4 regions of the Mesorhizobium sp. M0923 genome follow, and region 3 is predicted to be linked to each of the others. Evidence: predicted binding sites of a transcription regulator. Region 3 holds the regulator's gene; each other region holds the start of a gene.
What was found. Region 3 encodes PhoB, which activates phosphate uptake and scavenging genes when phosphate is short. Its sites were predicted from a motif close to TGTCATNNANCTGTCAT; they were not measured.

Region 1 (3,894 bases), on a different contig from region 3:
ATTCGGTTGCACGAAGAGCGCGGTCGCATAGCGCCATGGCCATCGCCTTGCGCTCGCTCTGGCCGAAGACGAGGCCGTACCCGCGGGTGAATTGCGGCGGCGCCTTGGCCGAGCCCTTGAACTGGTTGACCATCTGGCATTCGGTGACGCGGATGCTGCCGAGCGGCACGGCAAAGGGCAGTTCCGGCACGTCCAGTTCCAGTTCGACCTCGCCGATACGAACCTCGCCGACGAAAGGATGGTTGCGCGCATAGCCGCGCTGGGTGGAATAGCCGAGCGCCAGCAGAAACCCCTCGTCACCGCGCGACAGCGCCTGCAGGCGGATATCACGCGCCATCGGGAATTCGAGCGGCTCGCGGGTGATGTCGCCGGGGACATGATCCCCGGGCATGTCGCCGTCGGGCTCGATCAGGCCTTCGCGAGCGAGGATGGCCGAGACGCGCGGCATCGCCTCCGCTTCGCCTGCACGCTGCTCCGGTTTGGCGACTTCGCCGCCGGCGGCAAGCTCGGGATCGAGCAGCCGGTGGGTGTAGTCGAAAGTCGGGCCGAGCAACTGCCCGCCGGGCAGGTCCTTGTAGGTCGCCGACACGCGCCGTTCGACCAGCATCGAGCCGGTTTCGATCGCCCTGGTATAGCCGAAGCGCGGCAGCGTCGTGCGATAGGCGCGAACCAGGAAGATCGCCTCGATCATGTCGCCGCGCGCCTGGACGATGGCGAGTGCCGCCAATTCCCTGTCGTAGAGCGAACCTTCGCTCATCACCCGGTCGACGCCGAGCGCCAGCTGCTCGACGATCTGGTCGAGCCGAAGTGCGGGCACCGAGCGATCGCCGCGCCGGCGGTCGGCGAGCAATTTGTGGGCGTTGCGGATGGCCGCTTCACCGCCTTTTACCGCGACATACATCCTACGCCTCCATCGTCTTAATGCGCGTCGTGCGCGGCAGGCAGGCAATTGCGTCGGACGTGGCGAGGATGATGTCGACACCCCGCGGAAAGCGCTGATTGTTCTGCTTCCATTGCTCGACGAAATGACGCGGCATTTGCGCCGGCGCGATCGTCGCCGTCTTCTCGATGCCCGGGCCTTCGAGCAGCAGCGGAGCGCCGGAGACGAGATCGCCGACCTCAAGGATCAGCGTCGTCGAACGATCGGGATAATCCTGGGTGCCTTGCGAAAACCCGTCGAGCGCCATCATCTCGGCCGGCGTGGCAATCAGCGCGAAATGTGCGTCGGCCGGGGTGTTGGCCAGCGGCGCGCCGGTATGGAAGCCAAGCCAGGATTTCACCGCCGCCGACCCCTGCAAAGCCGGGTCGAGCCAGAGCGGCGTGTCGTTGTCGCACAGCGCCAGAGCAATGGCACCGGCGGTGGCCGACAGCGGCACGGGGGGGTGGGCGAGGGCCGGCAAGGGCTGCACGCTGCCCGGCCGCGCCATCGCGTCCATCACAGCGCGGAATACGGTCTGCGCGTTGAATACCGGATCGGCGAAGCCGCCTTCGATCGATTGAGTGGCGAGGTCCATCAGTCTTCTCCGCGCACCATTGTGAAGAAATCGACCTTGGTCGCCGCCGTCTCGGCGCGGCGCTGGTCACGGGCCTTGGCCAGTGCCGCCTGCAAGGGCGCGACGAGCCTGGTCTCGACCCCGTTGCGGTGGGCCGGGTCCTGCCACAGCGCATCGGCGATTGCTGCCAGCCTTGCCTTCTGCTTGTCGCGGCCGAGCGCATAGCAGTGGCCGACATGGCCGGACGCAAGCCGCACCGTGGCACGGGTGACCGTCGCCTCGCCGACATTGAACGGCGCGCCGCTGCCGCCGATGCGGCCGCGCACGGTAACCAGGCCGGTTTCGGGGCCACGCAGAAGTTCCGCTTCACAAGGCAGGCCGGCTTCGTCCCAGAGGCGGACAATGTCGTCCCCGGCCGATTGCGCCAGCGTCGCCATTACGGCCTTGCGCTCGGCCTGCTCTCGCGCTTCCCGTCCTCGCATGGCCGCTACTCCTCGTCTGCGTGCATTTGTCGATTGATATAGACAACTATACAAATTATATCTATTATCTAGCGCGTGTCTATGACGTGTACGTGACACGGGCCAAAAGGTCGGCGCAAAGATTGGGGCGGGAATGATCGGGCAAGCAAACAGCATCGAGCGGCGCAGCGGTGTCGCGCTATGGCGGCAGATCGCCGACCAGATCCTGCACTCGATCGCCGTTGGCGATTTTCCCGAGAATGCCGCGCTGCCGCCGGAGGTGGCACTTGCCGAACGCTATGGCGTCAACCGCCATACGGTGCGCAGCGCTATCGCAGCCCTGGTGCAGGAGGGTGTGCTCAAGGCGGAGCAAGGGCGTGGCACCTTCGTGCTGTCGCGAAAGCGGCTGTCCTATCCGATCGGCGCCCGCACCCGCTTTTCCGAGGGATTGCAAGGACAGGCGTCCGAGCGGCATATCACCTTGCTCGCCTCATCGGTCGAGCCGGCCAACCGTCGTGTCGCAGAGGGCTTAGGCCTTGCGCAGGGGGCCGACGTGATACGCCTGGAAACGCGGGGCGAAGCCGATGGAATGCCGGTGTCCCGCGCTGCCGGCTGGTTCGATGCCAGGCGCTTTGCCGGCATCGATGCTGCCATGGCAGAAACCGGTTCGATCACGGCATCGCTGGCACGTTTCGGCATCGACGACTATCTCCGGCAATCGACCGTGCTGTCGGCGCGCCATGCCGATGCCGCCGACCTTGCCGACCTCGACCTGCAGCCCGGCGCCATCGTGCTGGTGACGGTCGCCGTCAACGTCACGCCCGACGGTCAGCCGATCCAGTTTTCGGAGTCGCGCTTCCCGGCCGAGCGCATCGAACTCAAACTGTCGGCGCTTTGAGACGCGGCTATCGTTGTGTCATCCGACCTGGATGACCGCCTTGATCAGCCCGGATTTCTCATGTGCCCAGCGGGCGAGGTCGCGCGGCGTCTCGCCAAGCGTGGTGCGGTGGGTGACTAGCTTTGCCAGCGGCACCGCACCGTTGCGGATTGAAGCGGCGACATGGTCGAAATCGGCGCGCAGAGCGTTGCGGCTGCCGATCAGCATCATCTCGCGCTTGTGGAATTCGGGATCGGAAAAGGCGATGTCGTCCTTGACGACGCTGACCAGCACCAGCGTGCCGCCATGCGCGACATGGGCGAAGGCCGACTGCACCGACTGGGTGTTGCCGGTGGCGTCGAAGACCGCGTCAAAACCATCGCCGTCGGTCGCCTGCCGCACCAGATCAGCGGCGGCGCCCTGCGAGCCGTTGAGGGTCGCGAAGCCGAGTTCGCTTTCGGCGAAACCCAGCCTCTCGGCACTCATGTCGAGCAGCGTCACGTCGAGCCCGGCGATGCGGGCGAACAGCGCCGTGCCGAGCCCGATCGGGCCGGCGCCGATGACCAGCGTGCGCGCACCTGGATCAGCCAGCGAGCGCCGCACGGCATGGGCGCCAATCGCTAGGAATTCGACGGCTGCCGCATCGCCCAGCGACAGGCCGTTTGCCGGATAAAGATTTTGCGCCGGCACCAGGATCTGCTCGCACATGGCGCCGTCGCGATGGACACCGAGCACCTCGATCCTGACGCAGCAATTCGGCTTGCCTTGCCGGCAGGCGATGCATTTGCCGCAGGCGAGATAGGGATTGACGATCACCGGCTCGCCGACGGTGAGATCGACGCCCTCGCCAACCTCGATCACGGTGCCCGAAACCTCGTGGCCCATGATGCGGGGATAGGCGAGGAACGGGTGCTTGCCGTCGAAAATGTGATAATCGGTGCCGCAGATGCCGACATGGTTGACCGCGACCAGCGCCCAGCCCGAGGGCGGCGCGCCAGGCGCCGGGCGATCTTCCAGGACAAGTTCGCCGGGCGAGCGGCAGACGACGGCTTTCATGCTTCAA
Region 2 (3,894 bases), on a different contig from region 3:
CCCTGCTCGATGCCACGACCGCCCGCAGTCGCGCCGAGATCGAGACGCTGGCCGACCGCATGTGGGAGATGCAGGAGAGCGAGGAGCGCTTTCGCGGTCTGATCGATGCACTCGGCGATCTCGTCGTCCACCGCGACCGCGACGGCCATATCGTCTACGCCAACAAGGTTTTCGCCGACCTTGTCGAAACCGACCAGCGCGACCTCGCCGGCAAGACCCTGGCGGAACTAGGCATCGATGTCGGCATCGTTCCCGACGCCGCCTTTTCCGACCATGAATGCCTGAGTTCCACTGATGTCGCCATTCGCACGCCGGACGGCCCACGCTGGTTCTCTTGGATCGAGCTGTCGGTGCGCGACAAGGACAGCGGCGCCGTTTCGCATCGCGCCATCGCCCGTGACATCACCGCCCGCAAACGCGCCGAATCCTCGCTGATCACCGCCCGCGAACGGGCCGAATATGCGAGCCAGGCCAAATCGCGCTTCCTCGCCACCGTCAGCCACGAGATACGCACGCCGATGAACGGCATCATGGGCATGGCCCGGCTTCTCGCCGACACCAGCCTTTCGCCCGAGCAGCGGACCTATGTCGGCGCCATCTCGACCTCGGCCAGCGCGCTGCTGGCGCTGATCGAGGACCTGCTCGACTATTCCAAGATCGAGGCCGGCCGCTTCGATCCCGAACCGCAACCGATGTCGGTGCGCGAGATCGCCGACAATGTCATCGAGCTTTTGGCGGCGCGGGCTTTTGCCAAGGATATCGGCCTCGGCTGCCATGTCGAACCCGACGTGCCGCAGCTGATCACCGCCGACCCCGGCAGGGTCAGGCAGGTGCTGCTCAACCTTATCGGCAATGCCGTCAAGTTCACCGACAGCGGCGGCGTCCTGGCAAGCATCGGCCGCGTCCGCACCGAAACCACCAACCGCATCCGCTTCACCATCACCGACACCGGCCCCGGTCTGCGCGAGGAGGACATGGAGCGCATCTTCGAGGACTTCGAACAGGCTGACGGCACCTCGACCCGTACGCATGGTGGTGCCGGCCTCGGTCTCGCGATTTCCAAGCGCCTGGTGACGGCGATGGGCGGCACTATCTCGGTGTCGAGCCGGCTTGGCCAGGGATCCGAATTCGTCTTCGAGATTCCCGCTATTTCCGCCGTCGAGGCGCTGCAGATCCGCCAGAACGCGCTGTTGGGCCGGCATGCGGTAATCGTGTCGAAGAACCTGGTCGAGGCCGAAGCCATCGCCCGCACCATTCGCGCCAATGGCGGAACGGTCGATCTGGCCGCCGCCGCCGCCCAGGCCGCCCCTTTCGCCGAGGGCTGCAACGTGCTTCTGGTCGATGCTGCCATGGAGCAAAGCGACGGCAGGCTGCTCAGGCGCCTGCGCCAGAGCGGATTTGTCGATTGCGAGGCGGTGACGCTGATCGCGCCGACCGACCGCGGCATGCTTGGCGAGTTCCGTGCCAACGGTTACGCCACCTTCCTGGCGAGGCCGGTGCGCGGCGAGACATTGCTGCGCGTGCTTTTGACCAGCCACGCACCGGTCATCGCCGAGCCGCAACCGCAAAAGCGCGGCGCGCAGGCTGGGCACGCCATTGGCGGCCGCCAGCAGGGCCTGTCGGTGCTGATCGCCGAGGACAACGACATCAACGCCATGCTGGCCCGCGCCACCCTCCTGAAGGCCGGGCATCGGGTGAAAGTGGTCGGCAACGGCAAGGCCGCGGTCGAGGCGGTCATCAGCACCGGCCATAAGCACCGCTACGACGTGGTGCTGATGGACCTGCATATGCCTGTCATGGACGGGCTGGACGCCATCGCCGCCATCCGCCGCCATGAGGAGGAGACCGCGGTTCCGCCGGTGCCGATCATGGTGCTGTCGGCCGACAGCCAGGAAAAGACCCGCCACGCCGTGCTCGCCCACGGTGCGAGCGGCTTCGTCACCAAGCCGCTCGACCCTGATGCCCTGGTTCATGCGGTTGAAGGGCAAGTGGCCGCTTGAGGCACAACATAGACGGTCGATAGATTACCCAGCCGACGAAGTATTGCCCGCAGAGCCGTATCACGGTACTGTCACAATCCTGTTGCACCTACACCGTATCCCCGTGCCAAGAGGGATGGCTCGAAGGAGAATCACTCGTGCATACAGTCATGCCGGAATGTGATGCTCGGCCGAACGCCAGCGGGCCTTTGCTCGTCGGCCGGAACGCCGATGCCGTCATAAAAGGCGCATCGCTCGGCCGCATCGGCAATCTCGAAGTGCGGCTCGCCCGCAACGAGGCCGAGATCGCCGCCGCGCAGGAAGTGCGCTACCGGGTGTTCTACGACGAGCTTGGTGCCAGGAAGGACCTGTTCCAGATGCAGGACCGCCGCGATGCCGACCGCTTCGATCCCCTCTGCGACCATCTGCTGGTCTTCGATACTTCGCTTTCCGGTCCCGAGCATCGCCGCATCGTCGGCACCTACCGCCTGCTGCGGCAGGAGATTGCCGCGGCGGCGGGCGGCTTCTATTCCGAAGGCGAATTCGAGTTGACCAAGCTGATCGCGCGACATCCCGGCCAGCGCTTCCTCGAGCTCGGCCGCTCCTGCGTTCTGCCGGAATACCGCTCCAAGCGCACCATCGAGGCGCTGTGGCAAGGCATCTGGGCCTATATCAATCATTACGGCATTGGCGTGATGACCGGCTGCGCGTCGTTCCACGGCACCGTGCCGGCGGCACATGCAGAGGCGCTGACCTATCTTGCCCACCACTGCCGGACGAATTCATCGTGGGACGTGCGTGCCGTCGCCGGGCGCTATTGTTCGATGGATCTGATGCCGATCGAAGCCGTTAACACCAAGGCGGCGATCGCCGCGATGCCGCCGCTGGTCAAGGGCTATCTGCGCGTCGGCGCGCGCATCGGCGACGGTTGCGTCATCGACCGTGAATTCTCGACGGTCGACGTGTTCGTGGTGATGCCGGTCAAGGAGATCGGTGCCCGCTACGTCAATTATTATGGCGGGGAAGCGCAGCGGTTTGCAGCCTGACACCTTAAATCAGGGAATATCTTCCGGACGCCGGCCAGGCTTGCTTTTGTAGGACGGAAAGGCCCAGCCGAATTTCAGCGCGCCGCCGCGTACGCAGAAAGCCGCCATGAAACCTGCCAGGCCCGACGCAAGCGGCGGCAGTCCGGCGAAATCGCCAAGTGTGTAGAGGCCGGCGCCGGCAAGCGCTGCGGTAACGTAGATTTCCGGTCTCAGGAGCACCGAAGGCTCGCCTGTCAACAGATCGCGCAGAATGCCGCCAAGGGTTGCGGTGAGCATGCCGGTGACGATCGAAACTGCAGGTGACCCGGTGATCGTCAGCCCCTTGGCCGCGCCAATCACCGAAAATGCGGCAAGACCTATGGCGTCGAGCCAGAGCAGCAATTTGTAGCGCGACTCGAAACGATGTGCGCTGAAGAAGACGACGACCGCCACCGCCGCACAGATTAGCACATAGTCGCGGTTTCCCACCCAGAACACGGGCACGTTGAGGATGACGTCGCGAAACGTTCCGCCCCCGATGCCGGCAACGCTAGCCAGAAACAGGTAACCGATAATGTCGAGCTGTTTGCGCGAGGCGGCCAGCGCACCGGTCGCCGCGAAGACGGCGACGCCGGCATAGTCGAGAAGCTCGATCGGGTTCATGGAGGGAATAATGAAATACCGAGTGGGGAATAGCGAGTGGCTCCTGCGAATCTGGATTGACTCCAGATAAATTAAATGATTGAATTGTTCATTCAATTATTTGGGTGGACGTCTATGTCCCCTCGCCGCTACAGCATGGCTTCCCGGACTGCCGCCTTCGCCAAGACGAGGCAGCGCATTCTCGACGCGACAATCAAGCTGCACACCCAGAACGGCATCTTTGGCAC
Region 3 (3,894 bases):
CGACGCTGCTGCGTGTGTTCAACCGCATCTACGAACTCTACCCGAAGCAGACAGCCGAGGGCCAGGTGCTGCTCGACGGCAAGAACATTCTCGACCGCTCGCAGGACCTCAATCTCCTGAGGACCAAGATCGGCATGGTGTTCCAGAAGCCGACGCCGTTCCCGATGTCGATCTACGAGAACATCGCCTTCGGCGTCAGGCTTTATGAGAATCTGGGCAAGTCCGAAATGGACGGCCGCGTCGAACAAGCGTTGAAGCGGGCCGCGCTGTGGGGCGAGGTCAAGGACAAGCTCAACGCCAGCGGCTTGAGCCTGTCAGGCGGCCAGCAGCAGCGGCTTTGTATTGCCCGCACCGTGGCGGTGAAGCCGGAAGTCATTCTGCTCGACGAGCCGGCTTCGGCACTCGACCCGCTGTCGACCGCCAAGATCGAGGAACTGATCGACGAATTGCAAGCCGACTACACGATCGTCATCGTCACCCACAACATGCAGCAGGCGGCGCGCGTATCGCGCCAGACCGCCTTCATGTATCTGGGTGAACTGGTAGAGTTCGACCGGACCGAGAAGATCTTCACGTCGCCCCGCGAGAAGCGCACGCAGGATTACATCACCGGCCGCTTCGGCTGAGCCGTTCCGATCACGCATATGAGGACAGGACCATGGGCGAACACACAGTCGCTTCTTTCGACGAGGATCTCGAGCAGATCAGCAAGCTGATCCGCGACATGGCCGACCTCGCCGGTTCGATGGTCGGCGGGGCGACCAAGGCCCTGTTGAATTCTGACAACGTGCTGGCGCAACGCGTCGTTTCCGACGATGCCATCATGGATGCGCGTCAACGCGAACTGGACGACCGCGCCATCACCCTGATCGCCAAGCGCCAGCCGATGGCCCACGATCTGCGCCATGTCGTCGGGGCGATCCGCATGGCCGGCGATCTCGAACGCATCGGCGACCTTGCCAAGAATATCGCCAAGCGTGTGAGTGCGGTCGGCCTTAGCGTCACACCGCGCGACCTATCGCATTCCATCGATGCGATGGCGCAGCTGGTGCTCATCCAGGTGCAGGGCGTCATCGAGGAGTATGCTGCAGGCGATGCGGCCGCGTTGGCCAAGCTACGCGCCGCCGACGAGCGCATCGACGTCAAATATACGTCGGTGTTCCGCGAACTGTTGACCTACATGATGGAAGACCCGCGCAACATCACCGCTTGCACGCATCTGCTGTTCTGCGCCAAGAATCTGGAGCGGATCGGCGACCATGTCACCAACATCGCCGAAAATGCGTATTATGTGCTGACCGGCGAGCAATTGCCGGTCAATCGTCCGAAGCAAGACGAAACGACAATGTCCGCACCGGCGACATGATGGGGGTGCCCAGCCGATGATCGCACCACGCATAATGGTGGTGGAGGACGAGGAGCCGTTGGGTGTGCTGCTCCGCTACAATCTCGAATCCGAAGGCTACCAGGTCGAGGTGGTGACACGCGGCGACGAAGCCGAGATCCGTTTGCAGGAGAATGTGCCCGATCTTCTGGTGCTCGACTGGATGATACCAGCGGTTTCCGGCATCGAGCTCTGCCGCCGGTTGCGGGTGCGCCCCGAAACCGAACGGCTGCCGATCATCATGCTGACCGCGCGCGGCGAGGAGAGCGACCGGGTACGCGGTCTTTCGACCGGCGCCGACGACTATCTGGTCAAACCGTTTTCGACACCGGAATTCATGGCCAGGGTCAAGGCGCTGCTGCGCCGCGCCAAGCCGGAAGTGCTGTCCAGCGTGCTGAAGGTCGGCGACATCGTGCTCGATCGCGAATCGCACAGGGTGTATCGCAAGAAGACCGAGATCCGGCTCGGGCCGACCGAATTCCGGTTGCTCGAATTCATGATGCGGCATCCGGGCCGCGTCTTCTCGCGCAGCCAGTTACTCGATAATGTCTGGGGCGAGACGATCTATATCGACGAACGCACCGTCGACGTGCATGTCGGGCGGCTGCGCAAAGCCGTCAACAACGGCCGCATGCCTGATGTCATCCGCACCATCCGCGGTGCCGGCTACGCGATCAGGGAAGATTGACCCGCCCAGTCAGGCTACGTTCTTTCTGACGCCGGGCCTCATTTGCGCGCCCGGCGCGAAAATCTGCTGGTCGACGAAGCTTAACGCCCGCATTGCACAGCCTTCGCGGATCAGCGGCAATTCGTTCGGCTCGGTATCGAAGGAGATCGAGCCCGAATGCTGGCCGCCGGCGGTCTGGGCGATGGCCTTCCGCAAGGCCGGCTCGATCAGATCAAAGGCGGCGGCACTGGCGCCGACCATTGCGACCGGTGCCGGATCGATCAGCGCGAACAGCGAGCCGAGACCGAAACCCAGCGCTTCGCCGGCCTTGCGGTAGGCTTCGCGTTCCGGCCCGTCCTTCTCGCGCGCCCGAACCGCCAGCGCGCGCATGTCGGCGTCGCTGACGTCGGCGACCGGTTGGCTGTCTTCGCTCATCTGCGTGGCGTTGCGCCAGATGGCGTAATTGCCGGCATAGGCCTCGATGCAGCCGCGCCGCCCGCAACGGCAGAGCGCGCCGCCCGGACGATGGATCATGTGGCCAAACTCGCCGCCCGAGGAATGCGTGCCGGTGAACAGCTCGCCCTTCAACACCAGCCCCATGCCGATGCCGTGCGAAAGCAGGATGGCGATGAAGTCGTCGCGATAGCGATCCGGATCGCGCCAGCGCAAAGCCACCGCCATCATATTGCAGTCGTTCTCCACCGTGGCCGGGATGCCGAATTCATCTTCCAGCATGTCGGCAAAGGCGATGTCCGTCTGGGGCGTGATCGGCGACCACAGCATGGCGCGTGCAGGGGAGTCGGTAATTCCCTGAATCGCCAGGGCGATGCGGGCGACACTGCGGACGTCAAGATCTGGATCGTCCAGCCGGCGCCGGACGATGGCCATGCATTCGCGGATCAGTTCGTCGCGCGGCATGGTCAGCGTGTCCAGCCGGCGCTGTTCCTCGGCGACCACCTGCCCCGCATAGTCGATGATGGCGGCCGACAGGAAATTCAGCGACAACACCACGGTCAGCACCGCCGCCGCTTCCGGATTGAGGGCGAGGCCGACCTGCGGACGACCGCGTTTCAACGAAACGGGTTCGCTTGCCTTGCTCTCGGCGAGGATGCCTTCCCGTATCAGGTCGGAGGAGATCGCCGATATGGTCGAGTGGCTGAGGCCGGTGGTTGCGGCGATCTCCGTACGCGATGGCTGGCCGGCCCGGCGCACGGCCGAGATCACCATCGCCCGGTTGCGCCGGCGCAAATCGTCATGGCGGATTCCGACCGACATCGTTTTGCTTTCCTCCCGGTTTGCCGCGGCCGCTCATGAACCGGAAGCCGTCGGTAATGCCGACAAATAATGTCGGATGAGGCAAATAGTGTCAGATGCAGGTGGCGCTGTCATCGTTTATTCCGAAGCTCGAAAAAAGTCGCAGCAACATCAAAATCCATCAGAATCGATGTTGACAGCAGCGGGAGATCGGGCCAGTATTTTTTCGAGGCTCGAAAAAATTAGCGCCTCTAAGCTGGCCTTTGGGGCCAATTGGTCACGCCGTACGCGGCGCAGGGAGGATATGATGAAGAAATTCACGACCGCCATTCTGGCGGGTGTCGCCATGACGCTGGCGCTTGCGTCGGTGGCGCAGGCTAAAGACAAGGTCATCGGCGTTTCCTGGTCGAACTTCCAGGAAGAGCGCTGGAAGACCGACGAAGCCGCAATGAAGGCGGCCATCGAGGCTGCCGGCGACAAGTATATCTCCGCCGACGCACAGTCCAATCCGGGCAAGCAGCTCACCGACGTCGAGAGCCTGATCTCGCAGGGCGCCAACGCACTGATCATCCTGGCGCAGGACGCCTCG
Region 4 (3,894 bases), on a different contig from region 3:
AGCGTTGCGAATTCCGCCTGGCGTGCCTTGATCCAATCATGTTCTCAAAGCTTCCGGAATCGTATATTGATCCTGCACGCGTGGGGCCGCATCTTTCCTGGATCTCATGGGCAAGCCGGGGGTTCATGTCCGATATTCCGCTGTTTTTTGAGCGCCTGAACCGGCGTGCGTTTCTTGGTGCATCCGCTTTGGGCGCGGCCTCCGTGGCTCTTTCGGCGTGCACCACGACGGACGTAGCGGCGCCGCCAGTGACCGCGGCGCCAAGCGATCCGGCTTTCGGCGATGCCGCAAGTATGTATGCGGCGCGCGTCGACGAGGGCTATCAACTGCCGGCAATCCCGGTAGCCAAGGTCGATCCGAAATTCGTGCGCCAAATCGTGTCCGATCCGACCGGAGAAAAACCCGGCACGATCGTCGTCGATACCTCCGAGCACTTCCTCTATCTGGTGCGCGACGGCGGCAAGGCAATTCGCTATGGCGTCAGCCTCGGCAAGGCCGGTTTCGGATGGACCGGCAGCGCTGTGGTTCAGGCGAGGAAGAAGTGGCCGGTCTGGACGCCGCCGCCAGAGATGATCCAGCGCCGGCCGGAACTGGCGAAATACAAGGACGGCATGCCGCCCGGCCCGCACAGCCCGCTGGGCGCACGCGCGCTATATCTCTTCCGCGACGGCAAGGACACGATGTACCGGCTGCACGGCACGCCGGAGTGGGATTCCATCGGGAAGAACGCTTCCTCCGGCTGTGTGCGCTTCATGAATCAGGACATTATCGACCTCTACAGCCGCGTCGACGGCGTCGCGCCGGTCTTCGTGCGCCCGAACCTGTCGGCCGCCGGGAAGATCGCCGCCGTGTCGGACAGGACGGCCGAGCCGATCGATGCGGGCGTGCCAAAGGACGCGGAGATGTTGAGGTAAGTGCCTTCGACGGATCGTCAGTCTTAGGTTTTGCAAACCCACTAGAACACAATCCTTGTGCCGGCGAGCCGCAACTGAAGGGCCCGACCGTTCGATCGTGCCAGGCAGGCGGACGCGTTCGGCGCGTCCGCCTGCCTGGGGGTGTCGCTACTTCCCGGCGAGGCCTGGAAGCGTGACCTGATAGACCAGGAACATCGTGTCGACATCGGCGCCATCTTCGGCCTTGTAGGCCGCGCCGACCTGGAAGCCGTCCTGGGTGAGAAAGTCATTGTCGTTGGCGACGAACAGGAAATAGTCGTCGGGCCGTGTTGGATCGAGGACGCTCACCACCGACATCGCCTCCCACTTCTCCGAAAGGTTGTTGCGGTCATTGGGCGCGCCATTGTGCAGCCCGAAGCGGCCGAGCTCGGTCTTGTCGTTGATGTCGATGAACGGCGTCAGCTTGGCCGGCGTCACCGAGGGATCGAGCTCACCTTTGGGCGCAACCGGCTTGTCCTTGTCGAACTCGGTGCCGGCGATGTCGGTTGCCACCGACACATCGACGACGCTGATCTCGCGATAGAGCGAGGTGTCGCCCTTCACCCCCTGGCCGTTGCCGCTGTCGCGCGCCAGCATCAGGAAGGTCTTGTCCGACAGAGCCACGATTTCGCTCTGCGCGGCAATCTTGGTCTTGCCCTTGGCATCGGTGAACACCGGCAGCGGCACAACATATTCATGCGCAAGCTTGAGTTGGGCCGGATCCGAGGCATCGTAGACCAGCGCGCGCGTGTTCTGGCGCGTCGAAGCGGAATCGCCGCCATCCTGCCTGGGGGCCGATTGCAGCACCGCGATCAGGAACTTGCCGTCGGGCGTCAGTGCCATGCCTTCGAGGCCCTGGTTGTTCTGGCGGCCGGTTTCGGGATCCTTCGGATCTGGGTCTGCCGCGCCAGGTCCCGGATTGTTGGACGCGAAGTTCGGCGTTCCATGACGCATCGGGACAAGCGCCGCCGGTGGCTGCGTTGCCGACATCAGACGCCCATCGGCGGAGAAGTGGTAGATGTTCGGACCATATTCGTCCGAGATGAACATGGTGCCGTCGGGCAGCCGCACGATCGCCTCGTTATCGAGCGCGAGCTTGCCGTTGGCTTCGGGCAGGATCGGCATGTCGTCGGTCGCTGCGCGCACGCCGTTGAGCGGATCTAGGCCGGTTGCATCGATGCCCTTGTCGTCGGTCAAAAGCATGGTGTCGGCTAGCGTTGCCTTGAGGCCCGACTGTTCCTGGCCGGCGGCTGGCACTGCACCCGGCGCGATCGGGGCGAACTCGAGGGCGATCGTGTTGAGGCGCGGACGGTAATCGGTGGTGCCGACGACATTGTAGCCGCGGTCCGGCAGCAGCCATAGCGAGCCCTTGTAGCCATCGGCGCCATGCGTCCAGCCGGCAGCGTCAATCGCCATGCCCGAGCCGGAGCCAAATGTCTCGCCGAACCTGTCTTTCTGGCTGGCCGGGATGCGGCCGACGCCGACCAGGCCCTTGTTGACGAAGTTGGCGCCGCCGACGGTCGCGGCGTTTTCCGCCAAGGCCGGACTCAAGGCCGTGAACATCGCGAGCGCGACAGCGAGGGGCGCGGTTCGGTGCAGGTTTTTCATGGATATCCTCTTTGAGACAAAGCTGCCGGGATCTGAAAAGCGCCGCGTCGCATCGAGAATGCCGCGAAAGCCTTCGGAGAAGCGATCTAGGACGCGAACATGATACTTGCGTGACAGTGCTGCGCTTGCCTGGCCTCGTGTGGTCGCAACTGGCCTGTGCATGGCGAATCGTTGCTATCGAAAGAGCAATTAATAACTTTACAAATAACCATTTTTGTGTGAAGTTATGACAATGAAAGATCACCGATGACAGTCTGTCGTTTCGCCACCCGCCTCAATTCCTTTTCCTCGCGGCCACAGGCCGAGTGGCCTGATCTTGTTGGTAAACCGTCCATGCTGCAAATGGCGGCGCGTGCGGCGAAGGTTGCGGAATTGACCGATCTCGACCTCAACTTCCCCGATCATGTCGATGAAAAACCTGCGGAAATGGCGCGCAAACTCGGCGATCTCGGGCTTTCCATCAATGGCTTCGCCATGCGCTACTACTCTAATCCGGCCTTCAAGCTCGGCGCCTTCACCAATCCGGATCCTTCCGTTCGCCGCGAGGCCATCGACCTGACCAAGGCCGGCATCGACGCCGCGCGCGAGGCCGGCGCCAGCCTGATGACATTGTGGCTCGGGCAGGATGGCTTCGACTACGCCTTCCAGGCTGACTACGCAACACTCTGGCAACACGAAATCGATGGCATTCGTGAAGTAGCGGCGCATGATCCGGGCTGCCAGATTAGCCTTGAATACAAACCCAACGAGCCGCGCTCCTACAGCCTGATGCCCGATGCGGCGACGACATTGCTGGCGATCCGCGAGATCGGCCTGCCCAATCTCGGCGTGACGCTCGATTTCGCTCACGTGCTCTATGCCGACGAGCAGCCGGCTTTCGCTGCCGCCCTCATAGCACGGCACAGCAAGCTGCTCGGCGTGCACCTCAACGACGGCTACGCCAAGCGCGACGACGGCCTGATGGTCGGTGCCGTGCACACGCTGCAGACGATCGAGCTGCTCAGGCAGATCCGCCGCGACGGCTATGCCGGGGCCATCTACTTCGACACGTTCCCCGACATGACCGGGCTCGATCCCGTCCACGAATGCGAAGTCAACATCGCCACCGTCAAGCGCATGCTGCGCGTCGTCGAGCGGCTGGAAAAGGACAACCGCCTGTCAGCCGCCGTCGATCGTCAGGACGCGGTCGCGTCGCAGGCCATCATCCAGGAAGCCATGCTCGGGCCGGACAGCTGAGGCCGGCGCCATCACCGTTTTTCAACAAGGGAGGAAAGACCATGAAATTTCTGCTCGTCACCGCTACCGCTGCCCTGATGACGCTGTCCATCGGCTCGGTGTTTTCCGCGGATCTCGC

Region 1: phnF (phosphonate metabolism transcriptional regulator PhnF) is a predicted target of PhoB. The motif match lies at 2,057-2,073, and genes of this name have one in related genera.
Region 2: olsB (l-ornithine N(alpha)-acyltransferase) is a predicted target of PhoB. The motif match lies at 2,070-2,086, and genes of this name have one in related genera.
Region 4: NKH89_RS11155 (esterase-like activity of phytase family protein) is a predicted target of PhoB. The motif match lies at 2,640-2,656, and genes of this name have one in related genera.

The regions. Positions count from the first base shown of each region.
Region 1 covers NZ_JAMYNW010000017.1:37,985-41,878, forward strand. The annotation lists gene NKH89_RS25135 (carbon-phosphorus lyase complex subunit) at 1-901, opposite strand, end outside; gene phnH (phosphonate C-P lyase system protein PhnH) at 903-1,514, opposite strand; gene phnG (phosphonate C-P lyase system protein PhnG) at 1,514-1,975, opposite strand; gene phnF (phosphonate metabolism transcriptional regulator PhnF) at 2,109-2,852, shown strand; gene NKH89_RS25155 (zinc-binding alcohol dehydrogenase family protein) at 2,871-3,887, opposite strand.
Region 2 covers NZ_JAMYNW010000017.1:97,973-101,866, reverse strand. The annotation lists gene NKH89_RS25425 (hybrid sensor histidine kinase/response regulator) at 1-2,000, shown strand, start outside; gene olsB (l-ornithine N(alpha)-acyltransferase) at 2,150-3,025, shown strand; gene NKH89_RS25415 (trimeric intracellular cation channel family protein) at 3,035-3,667, opposite strand; gene NKH89_RS25410 (TetR/AcrR family transcriptional regulator) at 3,743-3,894, shown strand, end outside.
Region 3 covers NZ_JAMYNW010000003.1:61,710-65,603, reverse strand. The annotation lists gene pstB (phosphate ABC transporter ATP-binding protein PstB) at 1-626, shown strand, start outside; gene phoU (phosphate signaling complex protein PhoU) at 659-1,366, shown strand; gene phoB (phosphate regulon transcriptional regulator PhoB) at 1,383-2,072, shown strand; gene NKH89_RS06285 (ROK family protein) at 2,082-3,326, opposite strand; gene xylF (D-xylose ABC transporter substrate-binding protein) at 3,613-3,894, shown strand, end outside.
Region 4 covers NZ_JAMYNW010000005.1:218,663-222,556, forward strand. The annotation lists gene NKH89_RS11150 (L,D-transpeptidase) at 126-914, shown strand; gene NKH89_RS11155 (esterase-like activity of phytase family protein) at 1,062-2,540, opposite strand; gene NKH89_RS11160 (TIM barrel protein) at 2,787-3,776, shown strand; gene NKH89_RS11165 (sugar ABC transporter substrate-binding protein) at 3,818-3,894, shown strand, end outside.